3 regions of the Microbispora sp. H10949 genome follow, and region 1 is predicted to be linked to each of the others. Evidence: predicted binding sites of a transcription regulator. Region 1 holds the regulator's gene; each other region holds the start of a gene.
The links. The regulator HrcA, encoded in region 1, represses chaperone genes, less so after heat shock. The targets are predictions, from matches to a motif close to TTGGCACTCTCNNNNNGAGAGTGCCAA.
Positions count from the first base shown of each region.

Region 2: a site for HrcA is predicted at 3,482-3,508, ahead of groES (co-chaperone GroES). Genes of this name have one in related genera too.
Region 3: a site for HrcA is predicted at 3,799-3,825, ahead of HHX40_RS30005 (FmdB family zinc ribbon protein). Genes of this name have one in related genera too.

Region 1 is NZ_JABBWZ010000001.1:693,113-702,514, reverse strand. Features, by position in the region: gene HHX40_RS03150 (cellulose binding domain-containing protein) at 1-292, shown strand, start outside; gene HHX40_RS03145 (glycoside hydrolase family 18 protein) at 342-1,598, opposite strand; gene hemW (radical SAM family heme chaperone HemW) at 1,716-2,936, shown strand; gene HHX40_RS03135 (DUF3097 domain-containing protein) at 2,950-3,765, opposite strand; gene hrcA (heat-inducible transcriptional repressor HrcA) at 3,942-4,955, shown strand; gene dnaJ (molecular chaperone DnaJ) at 4,956-6,092, shown strand; gene HHX40_RS03120 (16S rRNA (uracil(1498)-N(3))-methyltransferase) at 6,097-6,831, shown strand; gene HHX40_RS03115 (hypothetical protein) at 6,857-7,534, opposite strand; gene HHX40_RS03110 (SigE family RNA polymerase sigma factor) at 7,531-8,010, opposite strand; gene HHX40_RS03105 (histidine triad nucleotide-binding protein) at 8,258-8,602, shown strand; gene HHX40_RS03100 (PhoH family protein) at 8,662-9,402, shown strand, end outside.
Region 2 is NZ_JABBWZ010000002.1:252,767-262,168, reverse strand. Features, by position in the region: gene HHX40_RS05490 (hypothetical protein) at 36-1,196, opposite strand; gene groL (chaperonin GroEL) at 1,383-3,008, opposite strand; gene groES (co-chaperone GroES) at 3,081-3,395, opposite strand; gene HHX40_RS05475 (NAD-dependent epimerase/dehydratase family protein) at 3,676-4,518, opposite strand; gene HHX40_RS05470 (MarR family winged helix-turn-helix transcriptional regulator) at 4,609-5,196, shown strand; gene HHX40_RS05465 (class I SAM-dependent methyltransferase) at 5,230-6,429, shown strand; gene HHX40_RS05460 (hypothetical protein) at 6,588-7,430, shown strand; gene tsaD (tRNA (adenosine(37)-N6)-threonylcarbamoyltransferase complex transferase subunit TsaD) at 7,443-8,477, opposite strand; gene rimI (ribosomal protein S18-alanine N-acetyltransferase) at 8,543-9,010, opposite strand; gene tsaB (tRNA (adenosine(37)-N6)-threonylcarbamoyltransferase complex dimerization subunit type 1 TsaB) at 9,030-9,402, opposite strand, start outside.
Region 3 is NZ_JABBWZ010000013.1:84,349-93,750, forward strand. Features, by position in the region: tRNA gene HHX40_RS29980 (tRNA-Arg) at 1-14, opposite strand, end outside; gene HHX40_RS29985 (hypothetical protein) at 172-675, shown strand; gene HHX40_RS29990 (D-alanyl-D-alanine carboxypeptidase family protein) at 813-1,925, shown strand; gene cpaB (Flp pilus assembly protein CpaB) at 1,939-2,532, opposite strand; gene HHX40_RS30000 (S-methyl-5'-thioadenosine phosphorylase) at 2,546-3,349, opposite strand; gene HHX40_RS30005 (FmdB family zinc ribbon protein) at 3,442-3,783, opposite strand; gene HHX40_RS30010 (potassium/proton antiporter) at 3,912-5,417, opposite strand; gene HHX40_RS30015 (5-formyltetrahydrofolate cyclo-ligase) at 5,449-6,024, opposite strand; gene galU (UTP--glucose-1-phosphate uridylyltransferase GalU) at 6,049-6,954, shown strand; gene glp (gephyrin-like molybdotransferase Glp) at 6,960-8,144, shown strand; gene moaC (cyclic pyranopterin monophosphate synthase MoaC) at 8,141-8,668, shown strand; gene HHX40_RS30035 (MogA/MoaB family molybdenum cofactor biosynthesis protein) at 8,631-9,152, shown strand; gene HHX40_RS30040 (GNAT family N-acetyltransferase) at 9,214-9,402, shown strand, end outside.

The sequences.
Region 1 (9,402 bases):
CGGATGCTCGGCGACGATCAAGACGATCAACAGCTGGGGCGGCGGCTTCCAGTCCGAGGTGACGGTTCAGGCGGGCAGCTCGGCGGTCAACGGCTGGACCGTGAAGTGGACCTGGCCGGGCGGCCAGACCATCAGCAGCCTGTGGAACGGCCGGCAGAGTGTGTCCGGTTCCTCGGTGACGGTCACCAACGAGTCCTACAACGGCTCGATCGCGGCGGGCGCGTCCACGACGTTCGGCTTCACCGCCAACGGCAGCGCGGCTACCCCCACCGCCACCTGCACCAGCCCCTGACCTCCTGACGTCACGACCTGGGGAGGGGGTGACCCCTCCCCAGGCCGGATCACCGCAGGACGGAGTAGAGGGCGGAGGTGAGGGAGGCTTTGGCGTCGTCCTGGTCGATGGACCACAGCATCGAGCCGCCGAGGCCCTTGAGGCGGATGTACGCGGCCTTCCGCAGCATGACGGCGGGGTCGTCGTAGGACCAGAACTCGTTGCCGTCGTAGAGCCACAGGGCGCCGGTGAGCAGGTCGCGGTAGCGCCTGCCGGGCTTGCCGGCGAGGTTCTTGTAGTCGTCGCTGCCGGCGGCCCAGGTGCCGGGTGCGGGGCCGGCGGCGGGGGCGTAGCGGCCGTCGCCGCCGGAGGTGACCCCGGTCCAGCCCTGGCCGTACGCGGGGACGCCGACGACGATCTTGCGGGCGGGCGCCCCGCGGCCGACGTAGTCGCGTACGGTCTGGTCGACGCTGTACTTGACCGGGCCGGGGTCGCGGCGGTCGGTGAGCAGGTTGGCCTGGTGCCCGGTGCGGTTCTCCCACGGCCCGTGCAGGTCGTAGCCCTGGACGGTGGCGAAGTCGAGCAGGCCGAAGACCTTCTTCACCTCGAAACCGGCGTCGATCTTGGCGGCGGCGGCCGGGAGGAAGGCGGTGAGTTCGGCGCGCCGGTCGTGGGCCCGCATCTGGCGGCGGAGTTCGGCCAGGAACAGGGTGAAGTTCTGCTTGTCCTCGGCCCGGATGACGTTGCCGTCGTTTCCGGAGGAGCCGGGCCATTCCCAGTCGAGGTCGATGCCGTCGAACACTCCGGCGGCGGCGCCGCCGGGCAGGCCGGGCAGGTCGCCCCTGAGCCACAGGTCGACGCACGAGGCGGCGAGCCGGGCCCGGGAGGCGGGGGTGAGAACGGCGTCGGAGAAGTACTTCGATCCGGTCCAGCCGCCGATGGAGATGAGGACCTTGAGGCCGGGGTGGCGGGCCTTGAGCTTCCTGAGCTGGCCGAGGTTGCCCTTGAGCGGCTGGTCGTCGGCGTCGGCCACGCCGTCGACGCTCTGCTCGGCGGGCACCGGGCGCTGCCAGTCGGCCCACGGATCGGCCGAGTAGCAGGTGCCCTCGGGGCCGACGAAGCCGAAGGCGTAGTTGAGATGGGTCAGCTTCGCCGCCGCGCCGCTGGCGTCCACGTCACGCACGTGGAAATTCCGGCCGTAGACCCCCCACTGGATGAAGTACGCCACCCGTTTGTAGCGGTCCCCGCCCGTCGTGGCCTGGGCCTGGGCGGGCGCGAGCCCGGCGGCCAGGGTGGCGGCGACCGCCACGGCGAGGGTCCTTCTCATGAGCACGCCGGCCTCCCGGGCACAATTTATAGGAAAGTTTCCTGTAAATTGCGCCGATCGTAGACCCCTCCGATCACCCCGTCAACGGCACCGCGCGAGTGACGGCAGACTGGAGGCGTGCCTTCCGTGCTTCCCGACGGCGATCCCGTCCCCGCGAGCGGCGCGCTGCCGCCCGGAGCCCTCGACGGGCTCGGCTCCCGTCCGTTCGGCTTCTACGTGCACGTGCCGTTCTGCGCGACGCGCTGCGGCTACTGCGACTTCAACACCTACACGGCCGCGGAGCTGGGGCCGGGCGCCGCGCAGCGGGACTACGCCGCCACCGCGATCGAGGAGGTGCGGCTGGCCCGGCGCGTGCTCGGGGACGCCGCGCCGCCGGTCGAGACCGTCTTCTTCGGCGGAGGCACGCCGACCCTGCTGCCCGCCGCCGACCTCGTACGGATCCTGGACGCCGTCGGCGAGGAGTTCGGCCTGCGGCCGGGCGCCGAGGTGACGACCGAGGCCAACCCCGAGTCCGTCGACCCGGCCTACCTGAAGGAGCTGCGGGAGGGCGGCTTCACCCGGATGAGCTTCGGCATGCAGAGCGCGGGCGAGCACGTCCTCACCGTCCTCGACCGGCGGCACACCCCCGGCCGGCCCGCCGAGGCCGTACGGGAGGCCCGCGCGGCCGGGTTCGAGCATGTCAACCTCGACCTGATCTACGGCACGCCGGGGGAGAGCGACGACGACTGGCGGGCCTCGCTCAAGGCCGCCCTGGCGGCCGGTCCCGACCACGTCTCGGCGTACTCCCTGATCGTGGAGGACGGCACCCGGCTCGCCGCCCGCATCCGGCGCGGCGAGCTGCCGATGCCCGAGGACGACGTGGCGGCCGACCGCTATCTCATCGCCGAGGAGACCCTGACGGCCGAGGGCCTGAGCTGGTACGAGATCTCCAACTGGGCGGCGGGGGACGAGGCCCGCTGCCGCCACAACCTGCTCTACTGGACCGGCGGCGACTGGTGGGGGGTGGGCCCGGGGGCGCACAGCCATGTCGGCGGCACCCGCTGGTGGAACGTGAAGCACCCCGCCGCGTACGCCGCCCGCCTGGCGGACGGGACCTCCCCGGCGCACGCCCGGGAGGTGCTGACGGCGGAGGACAGGGCCGTCGAGCGCGTCATGCTGGAGCTGCGCCTCGCCTCGGGCTTCCCGCTCGCCGACCTCGCCCCCGAGGCGCGTACGGCCTGCGCGCGGGCGCTGGGGGACGGGCTGCTGGAGACCGAGGCGTTCAAGGCGGGCCGGGCCGTCCTCACGCTGCGCGGCCGGCTCCTCGCCGACGCCGTCGTACGCGACCTGACCCCTTGATCCGGCTGATCCCTCAGTCCGGCTGATCAGGGGCGGTGACGAAGTCGATGAGCTCCTCGACGCGGCCGAGCAGTTCCGGCTCCAGGTCGGCGTAGGTCGTGACCCGGCCGAGGATGTGCCGCCACGCCTCCTGGGGGTCCATCCGCCAGCCCAGCGCGGCGATCACGCCCTCCTTCCAGGGCACGCCGCGCGGCACGTCCGGCCACGCCTGGATGCCGAGTGCCCGGGGCTTGACCGCCTGCCAGATGTCCACGAAGGGGTGCCCCACGACGAGCACGTCCGCGCCGGAGACCTGGGCCGCGATGCGGCTCTCCTTGGAACCGGGCACCAGGTGGTCGACGAGCACGCCCAGCCGCCTGCCCGGCTCCGGGCCGAACTCCCCGACGATCGCGGGCAGGTCGTCGACGCCCTCCAGGAACTCGACGACGACCCCCTCGACGCGCAGGTCGTGTCCCCAGATCTTCTCGACCAGCGCGGCGTCGTGGACGCCCTCGACGTAGATGCGGCTCTCCTTGGCGACCTGGGCGCGCAGCCCCTCGACCGCGATCGACCCGGAGGCGCTCCGCAACGGGCCGGACGGCCGGGCCTGGGGACGGACCAGCGTCACCGGTCTGCCGTCGAGGAGGAACCCGGCGGGGGTCAGCGGGAACACCCGCCGCCGCCCGAAGCGGTCCTCCAGCGTCACGGCCTCCTTGTCGCAGTCCACCACCGCGCCGCAGAAACGGCCCTCGGCGTCCTCGACCACGAGGTCGGGCTCGGCCGGGATCTCGGGGATCTGCCCCCGCCGTGGCCGCCGCCAGTCTCCGGAAAGCACGTCCCGCCCGTACATGCGGGGAACGCTAGCAAATCCCGGGCCGCCAGCCCGCCGGTTGCGCCCGGATTCACGGCGTGTTGCCCCTGATCGTCTGCTCGTTATCGCACGCCGAGCGGTGGTAGCCGTACACTTGGCACTCGGGAACACAGAGTGCCAGAGTCGGTGTTTCCAGGGCACAGGGAGGTGACACATTGCTCGACGACCGCAAGCTCGCCGTCCTGCGCGCCATCGTCGAGGACTACGTGTCCACCAACGAGCCGGTGGGGTCCAAGGCCCTGGCGGACAGGCACAACCTCGGCGTCTCCCCGGCGACCATCCGCAACGACATGGCGGCGCTGGAGGAGCAGGGCTACATCACGCAGCCGCACACCAGCGCCGGGCGGGTCCCGACCGACAAGGGATACCGCCTGTTCGTGGACCGGCTGTCGCAGATCAAGCCGTTGTCGGGGGCGGAGCGCAGGGCCATCGAGACGTTCCTCGCCGGGGCGGTCGACCTCGACGAGATCGTCATGCGCACGGTACGGCTGCTCGCGCAGCTCACCCGGCAGGTGGCCGTCGTGCAGTATCCCTCGCTCACCAGGTCGTCGGTCCGCCACGTGGAGATCGTCCCGCTGGCGGAGCGCCGGGTCATGCTGGTGCTGATCACGAACACCGGGCGGGTCGAGCAGCGGGTGGTCGATCTGCCCGAGGCGCTCGCCGAGGACCGGATCGCGAACCTGCGCTCCGTGCTGAACGGCTGCCTCGACGGGTGCTGGCTCTCTCAGGTGCCCGAGACCGTGGCCGGCATCCCCGAACGGCTGCCGCCGGAGGAGAGGCCGGTGGTGGCGACCATCATGTCCGTGCTCCTGGAGACGCTCGTCGAGCGGCACGAGGAGAAGATCGTCTTCGGCGGTACGGCCAATCTGGCGGGCGCCGACTTCAGCGTCGGCCTGCGTGACGTGCTTGAGGCGCTGGAGGAGCAGGTCGTGCTCATGCGCCTGCTGGGCGAGACCGGCGGGCTGTCCGAACTCACCGTCAGAATCGGATCCGAGAATCCCTACAGCGGGCTGCGCGGCACCTCTATCGTGGCCGCCGGATACGGTTCGGGCGACAAGGAACTGGCCCGGCTTGGAGTGCTGGGCCCGACACGAATGGACTATCCGGTGACGATGGGTGCGGTGCGCGCGGTGGCGCGGTACGTGGGCCAGATCCTGGCGGGGTCATAAGTGTCCAACGACTACTACGCGACCCTTGGCGTCCGGCGCGACGCCAGCCAGGAAGAGATCAAGAAGGCGTATCGCCGTCTCGCCCGTGAGCTGCATCCGGACGTCAACCCCGATCCGGAGACCCAGGAGCGGTTCAAGGAGATCAACCAGGCGTACGAGGTGCTGTCCGACGCGGGCAAGCGCCGCATGTACGACATGGGCGCCGATCCGTTCGCGAGTGGCGGCGGGCCGGCCGGGGCGGGCGGCTTCGGCGGGGGCTTCCCGTTCAGCGACATCATGGACGCCTTCTTCGGTTCCGCCGGCGCCGCGAGGGGTCCCCGCTCGCGTGCCCGCCGCGGCCGCAACGCCACCATCCGGGTCGAACTGGACCTGGCGGAGTCCGCCTTCGGCACCACCCGGGAGATCGTGGTCGACACGGCCGTGGTCTGCGACGTCTGCCAGGGCTCCGGGGCGGCGTCCGGCACCCACCCCGACACCTGCGACATGTGTCACGGGCGCGGCGAGGTCTCCCAGGTCACCCGCTCGTTCCTGGGCCAGGTCATGACGTCGCGCCCCTGCCCCCAGTGCGGCGGGTACGGCAGCGTCATCCGGCACCCCTGCATGGAGTGCTCGGGCGAGGGACGGGTCAGGACCCGGCGCACGATCAAGGTGCGGATCCCGGCCGGCGTCGAGGACGGCACGCACATCCAGCTCGCGGGCGAGGGCGAGGTCGGGCCGGGCGGAGGCCCTCCGGGCGACCTGTTCCTGGAGATCGTCGAGCGGCCGCACCAGATCTTCGAACGCCGGGGCGACGACCTGCACTGCACCGTCCAGATCCCGATGACCGCCGCCGCGCTCGGCACCGTCCTGTCGATCGACACCCTCGACGGCGCGGAGGCCATCGACGTGCGGCCCGGCACCCAGGCCGGTCAGGTCATCCCCCTGTACGGCAAGGGCATCCAGCGGCTCAACGAGACCGGCCGGGGCGACCTGCTGATCCACGTGAACGTCGAGACGCCGACCAAGCTCGACCCGCAGCAGGAGGAACTCCTGCGGGAGCTGTCGAAGCTGCGCGGGGAGGAACGGCCGCCCGGCAAGTTCTCCCCGGGCCAGCAGGGCTTCTTCTCCCGCCTGCGGGACGCCTTCAACGGCCGGTGAGGCCGTGAGCGTTCCCGTGTTCCTGTCGGAGGCGGCCGGTGAGACCGGGGACACGATCGTCCTCGACGGGCCCGAGGGGCGGCACGCCGCGTCGGTGCGCCGCCTGCGGGCGGGGGAGCGGGTCGACCTCACCGACGGCGCGGGCCGGGTGGCCGAGTGCACGGTGACGTCGGCCGGCAAGGACGCGCTGACCGCCGCGGTGCTGCGCCGCTACGAGGTGCCGCCCCCGCGGCCGAGGCTGGTGGTCGTGCAGGGGCTGCCCAAGGGCGACCGGGGCGAGCTCGCGGTCGAGATGATGACCGAGGCCGGGGTGGACGTGATCGTCCCCTGGGCCGCCGCCCGCTGCGTCACGCAGTGGAAGGGCGACCGGGCCGGCAAGTCGCTCGCGCGCTGGCGGAGCACGGCGCGCGAGGCGGCCAAGCAGGCCCGCCGCTTCCACCTGCCGGAGGTGACCGAGCAGGCCACGACCGCGCGGGTCTGCTCGCTCGTCTCGGCGGCGGCGCTCGCGGTCGTGCTGCACGAGGAGGCCGCCGAGCCGCTGAGCCGCCTCACGCTGCCGGACGTCCCCGGCGACATCCTGGTGATCGTCGGCCCGGAGGGCGGCGTCACCGACGAGGAGATCGCCGGGTTCCGCGCGGCGGGAGCCGTACCGGCCCTGCTCGGCCCCACCGTGCTGCGCACCTCGACGGCGGGCGTGGCCGCGGCGGCCGTCCTCCTGGCCCGCTGCGGCCGCTGGTGAGGACCGTGATCGCCGGGAGAGGCCGTCAGGGGGTGGGGGTCTCGGCCGAGTAGGGCGTGGCCGTCTCCGTGGGCGGGGCGCTGGGAGTGGCCGAGGGCGTGGCGGTCGCCGTGGGCGGAGCCGACGAGGGGGCGGCGGTGTGCGTGGCCTGCGGCGGCGCGGGCTGCGTCGTCTGGACCGGCGGGCACGTCGCGGGCAGGGTCGGCGGGTCGGGGTCGACCACTCCGGCCCGTGCCGGGGGCGACGCGCAGGGGTCGGACGGCGACGGCGACGGCCTGGTGGCCGAGCCCGGACGGTGCGTCGGGGACGGGCTGGTCCGCCCGTGTGACGGGCTCGGGCTGGTGGTGACGATGATCACCACTCCGGGCCGCGAGGCGGCCCCTCCGGCGGGCGGGCGCGTCACGGTCGAGCTCTGCGGGTCCTCCTCGCGGGTGTCACCCAGCTGCGCGATGCCCGTGCGGTCGGCGACCTGCTCACGCAGGCCTGGGACGAGCATCACGACCGCGCCCGCCGCGATAACGGCTCCGGCGGCCGCGGCGCCCACCCGCAGCCACAGCACGTTCCGCAGGCCGCGCAGGCCCCGCTGGTCGATGCGCCGGCGGATGATGTCGAGTCCTTCGGGAGACGGCACGACCGAGTCCGCCTCCGCGCGCAGGGCACGGCGGAGCGACTCGCCGTACTCGTCGTCGGGCGGGAAGGTCATGAGAACTGCTCCAGTGCCATGCGTAGTGCGGCCATGCCGCGGGCCGTGTGACTCTTCACCGCGCCCTTGCTGATGCCCATCGCGTGCGCGATCTCGGCCTCCGACAGGTCGCCGTAGTATCGCAGCACCAGCGCCTCGCGCTGCCGGGTGGGCAGGCCGCGGAGCGCCTCGATGACGGCCGAGCGTTCGAGCTCGCCGATCGCGCCGTTCTCGGCGCTCGGGGCGTCCGGCAGGCCCTTCGGGGCGTACTTCTCGACGACCGCGCGGTGCCGCAGCACCGAACGCGAGCGGTTCACGACCGATTGGCGAAGGTAGGCCAGTGCCTTGTCGGTGTCCCTCAGGCGCCGCCACGCTCCATGCAGAGCGACGAAGGCGTCCTGAACGACCTCTTCCGCGCTGGCCACGTCACGGACCAGCAGCACCGCGAGACGCACCAGTGACCGATAGTGAGCGCTGTAGAGCGCCGTCACGGCCATGTCGGCATCCCACCCGACGGGCACCGTCCCCAACGACCTGTCGGCCACGAGGGTCTCGGTGGTCACGTCAATAGGACGCTCGTCATCCCCGGGGGGTTTACGTTCTTCCGAATCATTAGAGGGCATGGCCCAGCGGTGTCCTCGCGCGACACTAGGGGGGTTGTCTGGTGAAGTCTCGCACAACCACAGTAGCCGCGAGGATCATTGCCGTCATCAATCGTCGTCGGCGACCGTTAGGGTGAGGCGCGTGACCGACTGCCTATTCTGCAAGATCGTGGCCAGGCAGATCCCGGCGGACATCGTCCTGGAGACCGGGCGGGCGCTCGCCTTCCGCGACATCAACCCGCAGGCCCCGACACACGTCCTCGTCGTGCCCAAGGCCCATCACGAGAACGCCGCCGCCCTGGCCGCGGCCGACGACGGCCTCGCGGACGACCTGCTCGCGGCCTGCCACGCGGTGGCCGTCCAGGAGGGTGTGGCCGAGCCGGGCTACCGGGTGGTGTTCAACACCGGGACGGGCGCCGGGCAGACGGTCTTCCACGTGCACGCGCACGTGCTCGGCGGCCGGAGCCTCACCTGGCCCCCGGGCTAGGGACGCCCTAGTAGCATGAGAGGGAACCGAGGAGGCGATCAGGGCCGCAAGGGCCGCCCATGTCCGAGTCACAGCACATCAGCCAGACCCAGGCCAAGGTAGTCATCCCCGAGGGGCAGCCGATGGTCAGCCTCCTCGGGTCGGGTGACGAGCTGCTGCGGGTCATCGAGGGCGCTTTCAGCGCCGACATCCACGTACGGGGCAACGAGATCACCATCACCGGCAGTCCCGAGGAGAGCGGCGTCGTCGTCCGCCTCTTCGAGGAGCTGACGGAGCTGATCCGCTCGGGTGCCGAGCTGTCCCCCGACGCCGTCGAACGAAGCATCCACATGCTGCGGATGGCCACCGACCGCCCGGCCGAGGTCCTGTCCCTGGACATCCTGTCCTCCCGGGGCCGGACCATCCGCCCGAAGACGGTCAACCAGAAGCGGTACGTCGACGCGATCGACAGTCACACCATCGTCTTCGGCATCGGCCCCGCCGGCACCGGCAAGACGTACCTGGCGATGGCGAAGGCCGTGAAGGCCCTGCAGAACAAGCGGGTCAACCGGATCATCCTCACCCGCCCCGCCGTCGAGGCGGGGGAGCGGCTCGGGTTCCTGCCCGGCACGCTCTACGAGAAGATCGACCCCTACCTCCGGCCGTTGTACGACGCGCTGCACGACATGCTGGACCCCGACTCGATCCCCCGTCTCATGGCGGCCGGGACGATCGAGGTCGCGCCGCTCGCCTACATGCGCGGGCGCACGCTCAACGACGCCTTCATCATCCTGGACGAGGCGCAGAACACCTCGCCCGAG
Region 2 (9,402 bases), on a different contig from region 1:
CGGTATAGACCGCGCCCCCTCTCGGGCGCCGGCCCTCATCGGAGGGTGGAGGAGACCACCCTGGGCGCACCGCCGGCGCCGAGGTAGAAGACGCCGGGGAAGCCGCGCGTCTCGAACTGCCCGCTGACGTTGCGGCGCAGCGTCGAGTGCTCGATGCGCAGCGTGCCGCTGCGGTCGTTGCTGACGAAGAACACCGCCCCGCCACCCTCGTTGGCGTGGTTGCCGGTCATCAGCGAGCCGGCGATCCGGATGGTGTACCTGTTGCCGTCCGCGTACACGGCCCCGCCGTTGCCGCCACCAGGGGTTCCGGCCTTGGCCGGGTTGGCGCCGCGTCCGACCGCCCGGTTCCCGATGAAGACGCTGTTGAGGATCTGCCAGGACACGCCGATGCCGCTCAGCGCTCCCCCGTTCGAGCACACGCCGTTCTCGAAGGTGCTGCCCGCGACGTACACCGGCAGGTCGTGCCACTGGTCGAGCACGCGGATCGCCGCGCCGCCGAGGTCGGGGCCGGTGCGGTCACAGCGGTTGCGGACGAACCGCGAGTTGACCACCGTGAGCCTGCCGCCGCGGGCGAAGACCGCGCCGCCACCGCCGCCGTCGGTCCTCTCGCCGGTGGAGTCGCCGTCGGCGAACGTCAGGTTCTGCAGGGTCAGCGCGGGTGTCCGCTGGTCGTCGCAGTGCGAGGTCGTCCACACCTGGGCCCGGTCACAGGTGTTCATGTAGAGGATGCGCCGTCTGCCCGCGCCGCTGAGCGTCACCTTCCCGCCGCCGTCGACGACGACGCGGGCGCTGGTGTTGCGGACCTTCGCCGTGGCGGTGAGCCTGATGGTCATCGGGCGGGGGCCGCAGGAGAAGGTGATGACGCCGCCGCGGGCGACGGCCCTGACGAAGGCCTGGGAGGTGCAGCTCGCGGGCGTGCCCCGGCCGACGACGGTGGTGGGGCGCGAGACGTCCGCGGGCCGCGCATCGGGCGGCACGGGCACCTTTCCTCTGAGGCTCCCCGCCTGCGTTCCCCCGAGACTCGCCGCCTGCGCCGGTACGGATTCCGCGACGGCGGGCGGAGCCGTCACCCCGGCCAGGGTCAGCCCGGCCAGCGTCACTCCGGCCAGCGTCACTCCGGCCAACGTCGCCCCGCGAATGGAGAGACCGGCACCCGGCACCAGCGCGGCGGCAAGAGTCCTGCGTCCGAATCGCACGCCGACGATCGTATTGACCCAGATTCGGCAGATAGGTGGTTTCGGGGAAACTCCCGGAGAAAGCGCGCGCCCCGCGGTCCACCCGTGAGGGCGGCGCGGGGCGCGGTTGCCGATTCGATCGGTCGACTCTGCCGAGCGGCTCCCGATCGATCGCCTTCGATCAGCGACCGTCGATCAAGCCGTCGATCAGTGGCCGTGACCGTGGCCGTGGCCGTGGCCGCCGCCGGCGGCCGGAGCCTCCTCCTCGGGCTTGTCCACGACGAGGGCCTCGGTGGTCAGCAGCATGCCGGCGATGGACGCGGCGTTCTGCACGGCCGAGCGGGTCACCTTGACGGGGTCGATGACGCCCTGGGCCACCAGGTCGCCGTACTCGCCGGTGGCGGCGTTCAGACCCTCGCCGGCGTTCAGCGCGGCGATCTTCGTCGTGACGACGTACCCCTCCAGGCCCGCGTTCTCGGCGATCCAGCGCGCCGGCTCGACCAGGGCCTTGCGGACGATCGAGACGCCGGTGGCCTCGTCGCCGGTCAGGCCGAGGTTGTCGAGCTCCTTGGACACGTGCACGAGCGCGGAGCCGCCACCGGAGACGATGCCCTCCTCGATCGCGGCGCGGGTCGCGGAGATCGCGTCCTCAAGGCGGTGCTTCTTCTCCTTCAGCTCCACCTCGGTCGCGGCGCCGACACGCAGCACGCAGACACCGCCGGCGAGCTTGGCGAGGCGCTCCTGGAGCTTCTCGCGGTCCCAGTCGGAGTCGGACTGCTCGATCGCGATCTTGATCTCGCGGATGCGGTCCTCGATCGCCTGGGCGTCACCGGCGCCGTCGACGACCGTGGTGGTGTCCTTGTTGACCACGACGCGGCGGGCCGTGCCGAGGACCTCCAGGCCCACGTGCTCCAGCTTCAGGCCGATCTCCTCGCTGACGACCTGGCCGCCCGTGAGGGTGGCGATGTCCTGCAGCATGGCCTTGCGGCGGTCGCCGAAGCCCGGAGCCTTGACGGCGACGGAGGTGAAGGTGCCGCGGATCTTGTTGGTCACCAGGACGGCCAGGGCCTCGCCCTCGACGTCCTCGGCGATGACCAGAAGCTGCCGCTTGGTCTGGGCGACCTTCTCCAGCAGCGGGAGGAAGTCCGCGATGGAGGAGATCTTGCCCTGGTGGATCAGGACGTACGGCTCCTCGAGCACCGACTCCATGCGCTCGGGGTCGGTGACCATGTAGTGCGACAGGTAGCCCTTGTCGAACTGGAGACCCTCGGTGAACTCCAGCTCCAGGCCCATCGCGTTGGACTCCTCGACGGTGATGACACCGTCCTTGCCCACCTTGTCGAAGGCCTCGGCGATCAAACCGCCGATCTTTGCGTCCTGCGCGGAGATCGTCGCGACGTTGGCGATCTCCTTCTTGTCCTCGACGTGGCGGGCGCTGCCGAGCAGCCGCTCGCTGACGGCCTGCGCGGCCTTGTCGATGCCGCGCTTGAGCGACAGCGGCTGCGCGCCGGCCGCCACGTTGCGCAGGCCCTCGCGGACCATGGCCTGGGCCAGGACGGTCGCGGTGGTGGTGCCGTCACCCGCGATGTCGTTGGTCTTGGTCGCCACCTCCTTGGCGAGCTGGGCGCCCAGGTTCTCGTACGGCTTCTCCAGCTCGACCTCGCGAGCGATGGTGACACCGTCGTTCGTGATCGTCGGGGCACCGAACTTCTTGTCGATGACGACGTTGCGGCCGCGCGGGCCGAGGGTCACCTTGACGGCGTCGGCGAGAGCGTTCACACCACGCTCGAGAGCGCGCCGCGCGTCCTCTTCGAACTCCAGGATCTTCGGCATTCAGGTCTCCTTGTGAGCACGTCGGAGCCCCGGGTACGTGGACCCGGGGCTCCTCATGGCTTGCGCGGCCTACTACTTCTCGATGATGGCGAGCACGTCGCGAGCCGAGAGCACCAGGTACTCCTCGCCGCCGTACTTGACCTCGGTGCCGCCGTACTTGCTGTAGAGGACGACGTCGCCCTCCTTGACGTCGAGCGGAATGCGCTTCTCGCCGTCCTCGTCCCAGTTGCCCGGGCCCACGGCGAGCACGCGGCCCTCCTGCGGCTTCTCCTTGGCGGTGTCCGGGATGACCAGGCCGGAGGCGGTGGTCTGCTCGGCCTCAAGCGGCTGGACCACGATGCGGTCGCCGAGCGGCTTAACGGGAACCTTGGTGGCGGTCGTCACGATCGGACCTCCCCTTCAGATTGCGATGAATGAGCTGAAGAGGCGACCAGCGGCCTGCCGTCGCGGGTGTCAGACCTGTCTCGTCGCTGTTGGCACTCTCAATGGCAGAGTGCCAACACGAAACAGTATGCAAGTGGCGCGTGACAGTCAACACGAACCCGCCCCGCAGGTCAGACCCACCTCCCGGCAACGCGTCCGAGAGCCCCCGTTCAGCCCTCCGCCGCCTGCGCGTCACCACCGCGACCCCCGGGCCCTACGGTGGCGACTCCGGCCCGCGGGCCGGTCAGGCGCGGGTGGCGTACGAACCGGAGCGGACCTCGTCGACGAGGCCGGGCCTGCTGGGGCTCCAGCCGAGGTCCTTCCTCGCGAGGTCGCCGCTCACCACCTGGCTCAGGGCGAGGCCCTCGGCGAACGGGCGGCCGAGCACCTCGCTCGCCTCGTCGATCGGCCACGGCACGGCCTTCCCGCTGCGGCCGGCGGCCGCGGCGGCGTCGGCGACGCTCACCGCCTCCTCGGCGACCGCGTGGAAGAGGCTGCCCGGCGCGGCCTTCTCGATCGCGAGCACGATCAGGTCCGCCAGGTCGTCCACGTGCACGGTCGACCAGGTCGGCGCCGGGCCGCCCGCGTGGACGTACCTGCCGTCCTCCCCGCCGGGGGCGGCGAGCAGGGCGGGGATTCCCGCGCCCCGGCCGTAGACGACGCCGGGCCGGACGACGACTCCGCCCCCGTCCAGCACGAGCCTCTCCACCCGCGGCCGGTAGCCGGACAGGGCGATCGGGTCCACCGGGGCGTTCTCGTCCGCCGCCTCGGTGGTGGCGCCGAGCACCCACACGCCGCTGATGTAGACCAGTCGCGCGCCGCCGCCGGCCAGCGCCTCGATCGCGGCGACGTCCACCGCCTCGTCCCCGACGGGGTTCGCGGCGTGGACGACGACGTCGATGTCGGAGGTCACCGCCTTCGCGAGCGTCTCGGGCTCATGGAGGTCGCCGTGGCGCACCTCGCCGGGCAGGGCGACCTCGCGCGGCTTCGGCCGGACCAGCGCCACCACGTCGTGCCCGTGCTCGGAGAGCCGCTCCGCGAGCGCCGACCCGATGTACCCCGTCGCGCCGAGAACCAGAACCTTCATCGTTTCACCTCTAAAATTTCGACGTCTGACTTTTCGATCGGAGGTTAGCTTAGGAGGGGTCGACATTTCAACGTCGAAGTAAGCGTTACGATGAGACGAGGAGGAGCGGCGGGTGGACCTTCGGCCGCGCGCATCATGGACGACAACCTCATGAACGGCACCACCAGGAACGACACTGTGAACGACGCCGTCGACCAGATCCTCAGCGGCTGGGCCCGGGTGCGTCCGGACGTGGACTGTTCGGCGATGGGCGTCGCCGGGCGGATCTCCCGGGCGTCCCGCCTGCTGGAGAAGGGCGTCAAGGAGCACTTCGCCCGGTACGACCTGGAGCCGTGGGAGTTCGACGTGCTCGCCACCCTTTTCCGCGCCAACTTCGAGCACCGGCTCTGCATGGGCGACCTCGCCGCAGCCGCGATGGTGAGCTCGGCGGCCCTCACCAACCGGGTGGACCGCCTCACCGCCAAGGGCCTGGTGCATCGGGAGGTCTCGCCGTCGAACCGCCGCATGGTCCTGATCACCCTCACGGACCGGGGCCACGCGATGGTCGACGAGTTGCTGGAGGGCCACGTGGCCAACGAGGACCGGCTGCTCGCCGGTCTCACTCCGGAGGACCGGGAGCAACTGTCCGGCCTGCTCTGCAAGCTGCTCGCCTCCCTCGGCGACGTACGCACCTGCTGATGAGCACCGGCCGCGGGCGATAGCGTCGCGAGCGTGGACCTGGAAGCCTTCCGCATGCTGCTCGCCCCCGCCGGACGCGGGGCCCTGGACGACGCCGTGAGAATCCTCGCCGACGGCGCGGACCCGGTGGCGGCCGCGAGCGCGCTGCGCCGATCCCACTCCCCCGAGCTCACCGCCGCGGCGCTCACCCAGGCGTCGCTGCGGCGGCGTGCCGAAGCGAAGTTCGGCGCCGACGCCGCCGTCATGTACTTCACCCCGCACGGACTCGAGCAGGCCACGCGGCCCGAGGTCGCCGCCCACCGCGCCGCCAGGATCGGCGCCGCCGGGATCGGCGCGGCCGGAGTGGGGCCGGGCGTGCTCGACGTCTGCTGCGGCATCGGCGGCGACCTGCTCGCGCTGGCCCGCGCGGGATGCGGGGTGGACGCGCTGGACCTCGACCCGCTGACCGTGGAGATCGCCCGTGCCAACGTGGCGGCGCTCGGCCTGTCCTCCCTGGTGACCGTGCGTACGGCGGACGCCGCGGCGGCCGGCCCGGCGGGGTACGACCTGCTGTTCGCCGACCCGGCCAGGAGGGGGGCGAGAGGACGGACGTTCGACCCGATGGCCTACTCCCCCGCGTGGCCGGTGGTGCTCGACCTGGTCGCCCGGGCTCGGGCCGCCTGCCTGAAGACGGCCCCCGGCATTCCGTACGAGTTCATCCCGGAGGGCGCCGAGGCCGAATGGGTGTCGTACCGGGGCGAGGTGAAGGAGGCGGCCATCTGGACCGGGATGGGCACGGGCGGCCGCCGCGCCACCCTGCTGCCCTCCGGCGCCACCCTCACGGCCTCGGGCGCGGAGGCGGAGACCGGGCCGGTGAGCCGGTATCTCTACGAGCCCGACGGCGCCGCCGTACGGGCGCACCTGGTCGCCGAGGTGGCGGCCCTCGTGTCGGGCCACCTCGTCGATCCGCGCATCGCCTACATCACCGGCGATCGCCTCGTGCCCACGCCGTGGGCGGCGTGTTACGAGGTCACCGACGTGATGCCGTTCTCGCTCAAACGGCTGCGCGCCGCGCTGCGCGAGCGGGGCGTCGGCACGGCGACGATCAAGAAACGCGGATCCGCGGTCGACGTCGAACGCCTGCGGAAGGACCTGCGGCTGTCCGGGAACGAGTCCGTGGTGATAGTGCTCACCCGGATCGAGGACCGGCCCTTCGCGCTGCTTTGTCAGCCTGTGACCAGCCAGAAAGGCTGAACTCCCGGCAATTCACCGGCAATCATCGCCTTTCTCAGTCCACGCCTGACGGCTGCGGGTCAGGGCCTAAAGTTGGCCGTCGGGCAGTGCCGCCTGCTCGTTCGTCTGCGCGAGACCGGGCTGAACCCACGTTTCGGCGAGCTGAAGGAGCATTCTCGGTGGAGCATTCCAGCCACAACCTCCTCCAGGCGGGCAGCCAGACCGCCATCTCCGACCGGATGCGCGAACTGCTCGCCCGGGCGGCCCAGGACCACGTCTACGAGCAGCGGACGCAGGGCGCCGCGCTCGACGACATCCGCCAGCGGCTTGAGGGCATGGAATGGCTGCTCCGCGAGGTGCGCGAGCGTGAGCTCGGCGGCCTCGGCGCGGCGCTGGAGGCGATCACGCAACGGCTCGACGACCTGGCGGCCCGGCCGCCGGCCTGGGCCGAAGGTCTCGCCCGGCACGTGGAACTGCTGCGCGGCCACGTGGAGGAGGCCGGCGGCCGGACGCAGGGGCTGGCCGACCGGATGACGGAGTTCGCGCACCGGCTCGGCAAGTTCCAGGGCGGCATGGAGGCGGCCGCCGGGCGCTTCACCCGGCTCGACAAGGCCCTCACCTCGCTCACCGAGCGGACCGAACGGCTGGAGGCCGTGGTGATCGAGCGGCTGGACGGCGTGACCGCCACCGTGGCCGGGCTGAGCGCCGGAGTGGGAGACGTCGCCGCGAGCGTGGACGAGACGAGCACGACCCTGGCGGGCATGAACGCCGACCTCACCCTCACGGCGGGGGCGGTGGCGCCGCTCGCGGAGGCGGTGCGGAGCAGGCCCGACCGCGAGCAGATCGCCGAGACCGTCTCGGACGCGGTCACCCGCGCCATGGAGCCCGCACACGGCGACGTGGCCCGCCGGCTGGCCGCGCTGGAGGAGACCATGCTGGCGCTCGCGGAGGTCCTGCTACGGCCCGCTCACAGCTCTGCTCACGGCCCCGCCCACGGTCACACCCGCGACCGCACCGACTGACCCCGCCGTCTCTCAGACGTGGACGACGGTGATCGGGAGGGACGAGTCGGCCGGGATCCGCAGCGTCGAGGGCGAGGCTCCGGCCGCGACCAGGTCGGCGCCGAGCGCCGCCACCATCGCGCCGTTGTCCGTGCACAGGCCCGGCCGCGGCACCCGCAGGCGCACCCCCGCCGCGTCGCAGCGCTCCTGGGCCAGCGCCCGCAGCCGCGAGTTGGCCGCCACGCCACCCCCGATCAGCAGGTCCTTCACGTCGTAGCGGGCACACGCCTGCAGCGCCTTACGGGTGAGCACGTCCACGACCGCCTCCTGGAAGGACGCGGCGACGTCGGCCACCGGCACCGGCTCGCCCGACGCCTCGCGGGCCTCGACCCACCGGGCGACGGCCGTCTTCAGGCCGGAGAAGGAGAAGTCGAGCGTGCCGTCGTCGTACTTGCCGCGCGGGAAGGCCATCGCCGAGCCCGAGCCCTCGCGGGCCGCCCGGTCGATGTACGGCCCGCCGGGGAACGGCAGTCCCAGCACCCGGGCCACCTTGTCGAACGCCTCGCCCGCCGCGTCGTCCACGGTCGAGCCGAGCGAGATCACGTCCTGCGCGACGTCCGGCACGAGGAGCAGCGAGGAGTGCCCGCCCGACACCAGCAGCGCGATCGCGGGCTTGGGCAGCGGTCCGTGTTCGAGCTGGTCGACGGCGACGTGCGCGGCGAGGTGGTTCACCCCGTAGAGCGGGACGCCGAGGCCCAGCGCGTACGCCTTGGCGGCGGCCACGCCGACCAGCAGCGCCCCCGCGAGACCCGGGCCCGCCGTCACGGCGACCGCGTCGATGTCGGAGAACCGCAGCCCGGCGGCGGTCAGCGCGCTCTCGACCGTCGGCGTCATCGCCTCCAGGTGCGCCCGTGAGGCCACCTCGGGCACCACCCCGCCGAACCGGGCGTGTTCGTCCATGCTGGAGGCGATGGTGTTGGCCAGCAGCGTGTGGCCGCGGACGATGCCCACGCCCGTCTCGTCGCAGGACGTCTCGATCCCCAGCACGATCGGCTCGTCGCGCCCCATAATGACCGCTCCCTTTATTTTTCCCCGCCCGCTCCGCAGTCCGGACACCGGCGCGCCTCGCCGGATCACTCGCTGGTCGCAAGGTCCTTCGTCATCGTGATGGCGTCCGTACCGTCCTCGTAGTAGCGCCTTCGCAGGCCGAGGCGGCGGAAGCCGAACCGCTCGTACATCGCCTGTGCCGGGGGGTTGTCCGCCCGCACCTCAAGGAACACCGAGGTCGCGCCGCGCCGCGCCGCCTCGGCGAGCAGCCCGTCCATCAGCGCGGCGCCGACGCCGGCGCGGCGGTGCGCGGCGAGGACGGCGATCGTCTGCACGTCCGCCTGGTCGGCCGCCACCGCGAGCCCGGCGTACCCCACGACGCGCCCGTCCACCTCGGCGACGAGGTAGTGCCGGGTGCGCGGCTGGTCGCGCAGCTCGCCCCGCATCATGGCCTCGCTCCAGGCGTCCGCCGGGAACGTGGTCCGCTCGATCTCCATGACGGCGGGCAGGTCCTCGGCGGTCATCTGACGCAGGACGGCCTCCGCCTGCCTCACGGCGTTCTCCCGGCGCGGGTCACGCCGTCACCCGCTTCGGCGCGCCGGGCACCTGCGCGTCGGGACGCCGCAGGTAGATGGGCCGCGGCGGGCCGAGCACGGAGAGCTCCCGCGCCTTCTCGACGGAGTCGACGCGCCCCTCGGGCACGCGGGCGATCTCGGCCGCCTCCTCCTCGCTCAGCGTGGCGAGGCGCCCGGCCGCCAGGGCCGCGAGCGCTCCGGCCGACGGGTGCAGCGGACCGCGTGTCCGGTCGGCGCCGATGACGTCCGCGTACATGGCGCCGCCCGCGCCGATCACCGGCAGTTCGCCGGGCAGGTCGTGCGGCCGGTCCACGCGCGGCCCGTCGAGCCGCGTGCGCGGGTCGCCGTACCGGGCCCAGAAGACCTCCTTG
Region 3 (9,402 bases), on a different contig from region 1:
TGAGCTACGGAGGCAAGTGTGCGGTAGTAAGCCTAGCGAAAGGTTGGGGCGCTCGCGCCTCCACCCGGGGGCGCGGTGGAGAAGTCGGTGGTCATCGATCGGACGACCTGCGGTAAAGGCATGGCAACTCGTCGCCGCTCCCACCAGGGAGGCCCCTTACCGTCGCTGGCTGTGACCGTAACACGACGCGGATCCCTGCGGCGGCGATCGATGACGCTCCTCGCGGCGATGATCGCGCCGGGGATCCTGGCTTCGGGCTTGCTCGTGGCCGACCTCGCGGGCTACGGGGAACGTACGCGGAGCGGCCTGGCAGATGAGGCCCGGCGTGTGCTCGCCGAGCCTGTCGGCGGTGTACGGAGCGCCGGGCTGGGGCTGTCTGCCGAGGCGCCACGAAGAGTAGACACCGGCCGGGCCGCGCGGACGGCAGAAACGGTGCTGGATCCGACACCGGTGCCGGAGCCGTACGGGCCGGCGCGCCGCTATGAGGGGCTGGTGCGGCTTCCCGCTGTTCCCGCGCCGGTTGTGGGGCGGGTCTGGAAGGCCGTCCCCCGGAGCGCCCCGGAGAAGGAGAAGAGGCGGCCCATCAAGGAACCCCGGGAGGAGCGCCCGCCCTGTGCTCCGGAGTGGGAGGGCACGTGGCTCTGGGATGCCTGCCGGGAGGGCGGCGGGCAGTAGGCGCATGAGCTGGAAAGGCGCAAACGCGACGTGATCGGTCGATAGCGCTTGGGCGAACCAGGGCACCGGCCCACCGGACGCTGTAGTAACGTGCGTCCCTGACCCAGGTCACGAGTTCGCAAACGGGGGAGTCGGGCGTGTCATCTCCTCGGTCGGCCGGGCTGATCGCGGTCGTCACGGCGATGACCTCGCTCACCGGTGCCTCTACGGCCGCGGCGGCATCGGCGCGTACGACCGTCGGCGCGAGTGCCCGTACGGACGCCGCCGTGCGGACGGGCGGCAAGGAGCCCACGTCCCTGACGGAGCTGCGGCGTGAGGCCCAGAAGGCCTACAAGTCGATCGAGGACGCGAACCGGGCGCTCGTGGCGCGGCAGAAGAAGTTCGCGGGCGTGGAGAAGGAGCTCGCGGGCAAGCTCACCCGCCTCCAGGAGGCAACGGCCGAGCTCAACAGGCTGCGCAAGCCGTTGTCCGACCTGGCGGCGTCGCTCTACCAGGACCCCTCGGTCGGGGGCCTCAGCCCGTTCATCGCCGGCGGGGACGGCACGGCCATCCTGCGCCGGATGAGCGACATGCAGCACCTGGTCGCCGGGCACAACACCGTCCTCAGCGAGGCGTCGAAGCTGCTCGAGGGTCAGCAGCGGCTCGCGCAGGAGGCGCAGGAGCTGCGGGCGGCCAGTCTTCTCCAGGAGGCGCAGCTCAGCGCGCAGGTCACCCTCCAGCGCAAGCGCTCCACGACTCTGGTCCGGTCGCTGACCCGGGCACTCGTCAAACTGGGCGTGAAGATCGGGCAGGGGACGGAGGGCGCGGGCGGCTGCGATCCCACCCGGATCGCCCAGGCGGAGCAGTATCCGAACGGCCTTCTCCCCAAGAACATCCTGTGCCCGCTCCCGCAGCGCGGGGAGACCCTGCGCGCGGACGCGGCGATCGCCTTCGCCGACCTCAACATCGCCTACAAGAAGCGGTTCGGCACGCCGATGTGCATCTCCGACAGCTACCGCAGCCTCGGCGAGCAGCAGGCCGTCTACTACCGGCGGCCCGGGTTCGCGGCCACGCCGGGCAAGAGCAACCACGGGCTCGGGCTCGCCGTCGACCTCTGCGGCGGCGTGCAGAGCTTCCGGTCCGCCCAGTTCAACTGGCTTGAGGCCAACGGCAAGAAGTACGGCTGGTTCCACCCCGACTGGGCCTATCACAGCCCCTTCGAGCCGTGGCACTGGGAGTACGACCCCAAGCTCGGCTCGCTGCTGCCTTAGCGACGGGGGGAACCTAGCGGGGGTGGATGGTCACCGAGAGCCTGCCCTGTGCCTGGGCCTGGGCGAGCCCGGCGGCCTGGGCGGGAGTCGTGGCCAGCACCAGCAGTCCGCCGCCGTCCGTGGAACCGGGCGGCCGGGCGATCACCCGCACTTCCTGGGCGACCGTCCGGGCCTCGAAGGGGCCCTCCTCGTAGGCCGCCAGGACGTCGATCACATCTCCTGGTGACAGCAGGCGGGCGGCGCCGGGGTCCGCGATCCGGACCGGCGTCGCGACCGACTCCGGTGATCCGGAGAACCGGAACAGGCCCGGGCCGAGGAGGCGCGCGTCGGTGAGCGGCTCACCCCGGCGCAGCGGGCCCGCGACCACCCTGCCGGTCACCGGAGAGCCGGCCGCGTACGCCCCGGCGGGTACGGCGTCGGGCGGCAGCCGTACGACCATGACGTCGGAGGCGGCGAGCCTGCCTCCGGCGAGGTCGCGGGCGGCGGCGAGGACCTCCACGCCCCGCGGCGCCCGTACGGCCGACAGTGCGCACGCCGCCGCGAACCCGGCGAGGATCGCGGCGACCGCGCGGCGCCGGCGCACGGGAAGCCGTTTCAGGGCGCGCACGACGACCTGACCATCAGGGGAGATCGATCGGGAGCTTGATGCCGTCGAGGGCGTTGCCGCAGGGGCAGGTTCGGTCCTCCGGCAGGGCCTCGACCACCTGGGAGACCAGCGTGCGCATCCGCTCCACGTTGGCCGCGAAGAAGGCCAGCACCTCGTCGTGGGTGACCCCCTCGCCCGCCTCGACACCGGCGTCGTGGTCGGTGACGAGGGAGAGCGTCGTGTAGCAGAGAGCCAGCTCACGGGCGAGGACGGCCTCGGGGTGCCCGGTCATGCCGATGATCGACCAGCCCGCGCCCGCGTACCACTGCGACTCGGCGCGGGTGGAGAAGCGGGGGCCCTGGATCACGACCAGCGTGCCGCCGTCGACCGTGTCCCAGCCTGCCTCGCGTGCCGTGGCCGTCGCGGCGGCCCGGCCGGAGGGGCAGTAGGGGTCGGCGAATGACACGTGGACGGCGCCCGCGTCGAAGAAGGTCTGCTCGCGTCCCTGGGTGCGGTCCACGATCTGGTCGGGGATCACGAGGGCGCCCGGGCCGATCTCGGGGCGCAGGGACCCGACCGCGCTGGGCGCGAGGATCTGCCGGACGCCGAGGGACCGCAGGGCCCACATGTTCGCCCGGAAGGGGATGCGGTGCGGAGGGTACGTGTGGCCGCGGCCGTGCCGCGGGATGAACGCGACGGATCTGCCGCCGATGCGGCCCACGGAGATCGAGTCACTGGGCGGGCCGTACGGCGTCGTCACGTCGACCTCGTGGGCGTCCTCCAGCAGGGAGTAGAGCCCGGATCCGCCGATGACCCCGATGTCTGCGCGATTGACCATGGGGCCGACCCTAGCGAACGGCGCCGTGCCTCCGGCGCGGCCCGGCGGCCCCTGTGGACAACATCAGACCCCTGTGGACGACCTCGGTAACCTCAGGCGGCGGCGGTCGATCCCGACGAGGAGGTGCTCGTCGACGTGCTGGTCGAGGCGGTCTCCTTCTTCCCGGAATCACCGGAGCCGTTGGAGCTCCCCGAACCGGCGGAGTCGGCGGACTTCGACGGCGTCGTCGTGGTCGACGTGGTCGTCGACGAGCTCGACGAACGGCTGTCGGTCCGGTAGAAGCCGGAGCCCTTGAACACGATGCCGACGGCGGAGAACACCTTGCGCAGCTTGCCCTGGCAGGCCGGGCACTCCGTGAGCGGGTCGTCAGAGAACTTCTGAACGGCCTCCAGCTGCTCCCCGCAAGCGGTACAGGCGTACTGGTAGGTGGGCACTCGCTCCTCCTGAGACTGGCACTCGACCGGGTCGACTGCTAATGGTAGTCAGTCAAGAAGCGCAAACGCCACTCCAGCCCGGTTTATTGCCCCCCGATGTCCCATCCGCCCACGACCCCTACAGCAGGTCAGCCGCCGCGTTCGCCGTACCAGCCGGCCAGCTTGCCCTTGCGGCTGACCGCGCGCAGGCGGCGCTCGACCGTCTCCCGCTGCGCGGCCGTGGTGACGACGAGAAGCTGATCGCCCACCAGAAGCTGGGTCGTCGGCCCGGGCACGAACGACCGCCCGTTCCGTACGACGAGGGTGACCATGGTGTCGGTCGGCAACCGCAGCTCGAAGATCTCCACGCCGTGCATGAGCGACCCGCGCGGGATGCGGACCTGCAGCAGGTCGGCCTTCAGCTCCTCCAGCGGCGCGGCCTCCACGTCGAGGTCGCGCGCCTCGCCCTCGGCGGCCAGGCCGAGCACCCGCGCGAGGTACGGCAGCGTCGGCCCCTGTAGGAGCGTGAACACGATGACGATGACGAAGACGTCGTTGAACAGGCCCTTCGCCCCCGGCACCCCCGCGCTCCAGGGGATCGTGGCGAGCACGATCGGCACCGCGCCGCGCAGCCCGGCCCACGACAGGAAGATCTGTTCGCGCCACGGCATCGAGCCGAGGCGCAGCAGCCACACGACCGCGCTGGACACCAGGACCGACGCGGGCCGGGCGACCAGGACCAGCAGCACCCCCGACACCAGGGCGGGCACGATCACGACGGGCAGTTCCGCGGGGTCGGCCAGGATGCCGAGCATCACGAACAGCCCGATCTGGGCGAGCCACGCCGCGCCCTCCGCGAAGCCGCGGGTCGCGGCGCGGTGGGGGAGGCGGGCGTTGCCGAGGATCAGCGTCGCCACGTACACGGCGAGGAAGCCGCTGCCGTGCAGGAGCGCCGCCCCGCTGTAGGCGACGAACGCCAGCGCCAGCACCGCGATCGGGTAGAGGCCGGAGGCGGGCAGGGCCACCCGGCGCAGCGCGTACGCCCCGGCGGGGCCGATCGCGAGGCCCACGGTCGCGCCGATGGCGAGTTCTGCGGTGGTCTCCAGCAGGGTAACCGGCAGCGAGGGCGTCAGCGTCGTGCCCACGCTCAGCGTCATCACGAGGATGACGGCGGGCGCGTCGTTGAAGCCCGACTCGGCCTCCAGGATCCCGGCGAGCCGGGGTGGCAGCGGCAGCCGCCGCAGCACCGAGAACACGGCCGCCGCGTCGGTGGAGGCCAGTACGGCGCCGAGCAGGAACGCCGACCGCCAGTCCAGGCCGAGCAGGGGCGCGACGGTCGCGGCGAGCACGGCGACGCTGACCGCGATGCCCACCGTGGCGAGCACGAGCGCGCTCGGCACGGCGTCGCGTACGTGACTCCAGTTGGTGGTCAGGCCGCCTTCGGCGAGGATCACCGCGAGCGCGATCAGGCCGAGTTCCTGGGCGAGGTGCGCGTTGTCGAAGTGGATGCCGCCGAGGCCGCGCTCGCCGAGCAGCAGGCCGAGGCAGAGGTAGATGAGCAGGGTGGGCAGGCCGGTGCGGTGCGCGATCCGTACGGACGCGATGGCCGCGATGACGACGGCGGCGGACAGCAGCAGCCAGACGTTCAGACCCACCGCTCCCTTCGCCGCGACTGCGCCAATCTTGTCACATCTGCACCAACCGGACGATTCCGCTCGGGAGGGCAGCGAACCGTACATGCTGATCGTGCGGCTCCGCGGGGACGCCCTCGATGAGCTCGCCCTCGTGCAGCAGCGCCACCGTCGGCACGTTCGGCCCGACGCGGGTCAGCGCCCGGTCGTAGAAGCCGCCGCCCCGGCCGAGCCGTACGCCGGTCACCCGGTCGACGGCGAGGGCGGGGACGAGGACCAGCGCGGCCGTCCTGATCGCGTCCACCCCGCGCCGGACGTCGACCGGCTCCATCACCCCGTACGGCCCCGGGGCGAGCGAGTCCGGGCCGTCGTACACCGCCCAGTCGAGCTCGCCGTCGGGCCGCTGCACCGGCAGGATCACGGTCGCGCCATGCTTCCACATGGCCAGGATCAGCCCGTGCGTGGACGGCTCGGCCCCGATCGACCAGTAGCAGGCGACGAGCCCGGCCATCTGCACCCACGGCTGGTCGAGGAGCGTCTCACGGACCGCGGCAGAGGACGCGCGCAGCGTGCGTTCGTCGAGCTCCGACCGGTCGCGGAGGATACGGCGACGCAGGTTCAGCTTGTCCACAGCCCGCTCCGTTAGTGTTCAACCATGGCTGACTTCGATCCCGTGACCAAAGCCGTTGTGCCCGCCGCGGGTCTGGGCACCCGCTTCCTTCCCGCGACGAAGGCGACCCCCAAGGAGATGCTGCCCATCGTCGACAAACCGGCCATCCAGTATGTGGTGGAGGAGGCCGTCTCCGCCGGGCTGCTCGATGTCCTGATGGTGACCGGCCGCAACAAGCGTTCGATCGAGGATCACTTCGACGTAGCGTACGAGCTTGAGGACGCGCTGCGCGCCAAGGGCGACGAGGAGCGGCTCAACCAGGTGAAGGAGCCGGTGGACCTCGCCACCATGCACTACGTGCGGCAGGGTGAGCCGAAGGGCCTCGGCCACGCCGTCCTGTGCGCCAAGCAGCACGTCGGCGACGAGCCGTTCGCCTGCCTGCTCGGCGACGACCTCATCGACCCCCGCGACCCGCTGCTCAGGCGCATGATCGAGGTGCGCGCGACGTACGGAGGCAGCGTCGTCGCGCTGATGGAGGTGCCGCGCGAGCACGTCTCCCTGTACGGCGCCGCCGCCATCGAGCCGACCGACGAGGACGACGTCGTCCGCGTCACCGACCTCGTGGAGAAGCCCCCGGCCGACGAGGCCCCCTCGAACTGGGCGATCATCGGCCGGTACGTGATCGACCCGGCCGTGTTCGAGGTGCTGGAGCGGACCCCGCCGGGGCGCGGCGGCGAGATCCAGCTCACCGACGCGCTGCGCACGCTGGCCGCGACGGCCCCCGGCGAGGGTGGGCCGGTGCACGGCGTGCTGTTCCGGGGCCGCCGCTACGACACCGGCAACAAGCTGGAATATCTCCAGACCGTGGTGCAGTTCGCCGCGAACCGGGGCGATCTCGCGCCCGAGTTCCTGCCCTGGCTCCGGCAGTTCCTCGACACGATCGAGTCCTGAGCGACATGAAGCCCGTCGACCGCCATCTCGCCGACATCCTCGCGGTGGTGCGCCCGCTCGCCCCGCTGGAGGTCGAGATCGACGCCGCCCTCGGTGCCGTGCTGGCCGAGGACGTCGCCTCACCCGTGCCGCTGCCGCCGTTCGACAACTCGGCGATGGACGGCTACGCCGTACGGGCCGAGGACGTCGCCGGGGCGCCCGTCACGCTGCCCGTGATCGGGGACGTGGCGGCGGGCGACGGCGGGCTGAACGCCGTCGGGCCCGGCCTGGTCGCCCGCGTCATGACCGGCGCGCCGATCCCGGCCGGGGCCGACGCCGTCGTCCCGGTCGAGTGGACGGACGGCGGCACCGCCCGTGTACGGATCGACAGGCCGGCCCCGCCGGGCAACGCGATCCGGCGGGCGGGAGAGGACGTCCTCGCGGGGGAGACGGTGCTCCACGAGGGTGCCCGGATCGGCGCCGCCCAGGTCGGGATCCTCGCCGGAGCCGGCCGGCGACGGGTGCGGGTGCGGCCCCGGCCGAGGGTCGTCGTGCTGTCCACGGGTGCCGAGCTCGCCGAGCCCGGCACCCCGCTGGGCGCGGGCCAGATCTGGGAGTCCAACAGCTTCATGCTGACGGCCGCCGTACGGGAGGCCGGAGCGGAGGCGTTCCGGGCCGGTTCGGTCTCCGACGACCCCAAGGAGTTCCTGGACGTCCTGGACGCCCAGCTCCTGCGGGCCGACGCCGTGATCACCAGCGGCGGCGTCTCGATGGGGGCGTACGAGCCGGTCAAGGAGGCCCTCTCCCCGCTGGGCACGGTGGCCTTCGAGAAGGTCGCGATGCAGCCGGGGATGCCGCAGGGCTTCGGCGTCGTCGGGCCCGACCGTGTGCCGATCTTCACGCTGCCCGGCAACCCCGTGTCGTCGTTCGTGTCGTTCGTGCTCTTCGTGAGGCCGGCCCTGCGGGCCATGCAGGGGCTCCCGGTGGGACCGCCGGAGGCCGTACGGGCCACCGTGACGGCGCCGCTGCGGTCGCCCGCCGGGAAGCGGTCCTACCTGCGGGCCGTGCTGACCGGGCGGACCGTCGCGCCGGTCACCGGCCAGGGTTCGCACCAGCTCGCGGCACTGGCCGCGGCGAACGCGCTGATCGTGGTTCCGGAGGACGCGACCTCGCTGCCCGAGGGCGCCGAGGTGGAGGTGATCCCGCTGTGAAGCTGACCCACGTCGACGAGACCGGCGCCGCCCGGATGGTCGACGTCTCAGAGAAGGACGTGACCGCCCGTACGGCCGTCGCGACCGGCCGCGTCCTGCTGTCGCCGGAGGCGGTGGCGGTGCTGCGGGCGGGGGACGTGCCCAAGGGCGACGCGCTGGGGGTGGCGCGCATCGCCGGGATCATGGGGGCCAAGCGCACCCCCGACCTGGTGCCGCTCTGCCACCCGATCGCCCTGACCGGCGTAAAGGTCGACCTGTCCGTGGTGGACGAGGGCGTGGAGATCACCGCCCGGGTCCGTACGGCCGACCGCACGGGCGTCGAGATGGAGGCCCTCACGGCCGTCACCGTCGCGGCGCTCGCCCTGGTCGACATGATCAAGGCGGTGGACCCGGCGGCGGTGATCACCGGCGTCCGGGTGGAGGAGAAGACGGGCGGCAAGACGGGCCACTGGGACCGCGAGGCCGGCGACGACCGTGACGCCCGCGATGTTCCCGGCGCTCACGGCGCTCGCGATCGGAGGTGAGGGCGGCGTGCGCGCGCTGGTGGTGACCGTCTCCAACCGGGCGTCCGCGGGCGTGTACGAGGACCGTTCCGGGCCGCTGCTGGCCTCCCTCCTCAAGGAGGCGGGCTGCGACCGGGTGGACGGCCCGCGGGTGGTCCCGGACGGCGAGCCCGTCGAGGCGGCGCTGCGCGAGGGAGTCGGCGAGGGGTACGACGTGATCGTGACCACCGGCGGCACCGGCGTCACCCCCCTGGACCTCACGCCCGAGATGACCCGCCGCGTCCTGGACCGGGAGATCCCCGGCATAGCCGAGGCCGTACGGCAGGTGAACCGCGAGAAGGTGCCGACGTCGATCCTGTCCCGCGGCCTCGCCGGGCAGGCGGGCCGGACGCTGGTGGTCAACCTCCCGGGGTCGTCCGGCGGCGTACGGGACGGCATGGCCGTGCTGGCCCCGATCCTGGCCCATGTGGTGGACCAGATGCGCGGCGGCGACCATGTTCGCTGAGCGCTCGATGCCGGGCGCCCCCACGTGGCGCGTTGACCGTTCTCCGGTGGATGATTGACGGATGGATCGACTTCGCGGCTGGCCGGTGTCCCTGACCGAGGGGCCCGTGGGGCTGCGGCCGCTGCGCCTGCGTGACGTCCGTGACTGGCGCGACACCCGGCTGCGCAACGCCGAGTGGCTCCGCCCGTGGGAGCCGAGCAACCCGGAGACCCCGCTGTTCCGCACCGGTCTCGGGCCGTACGTCTCGATG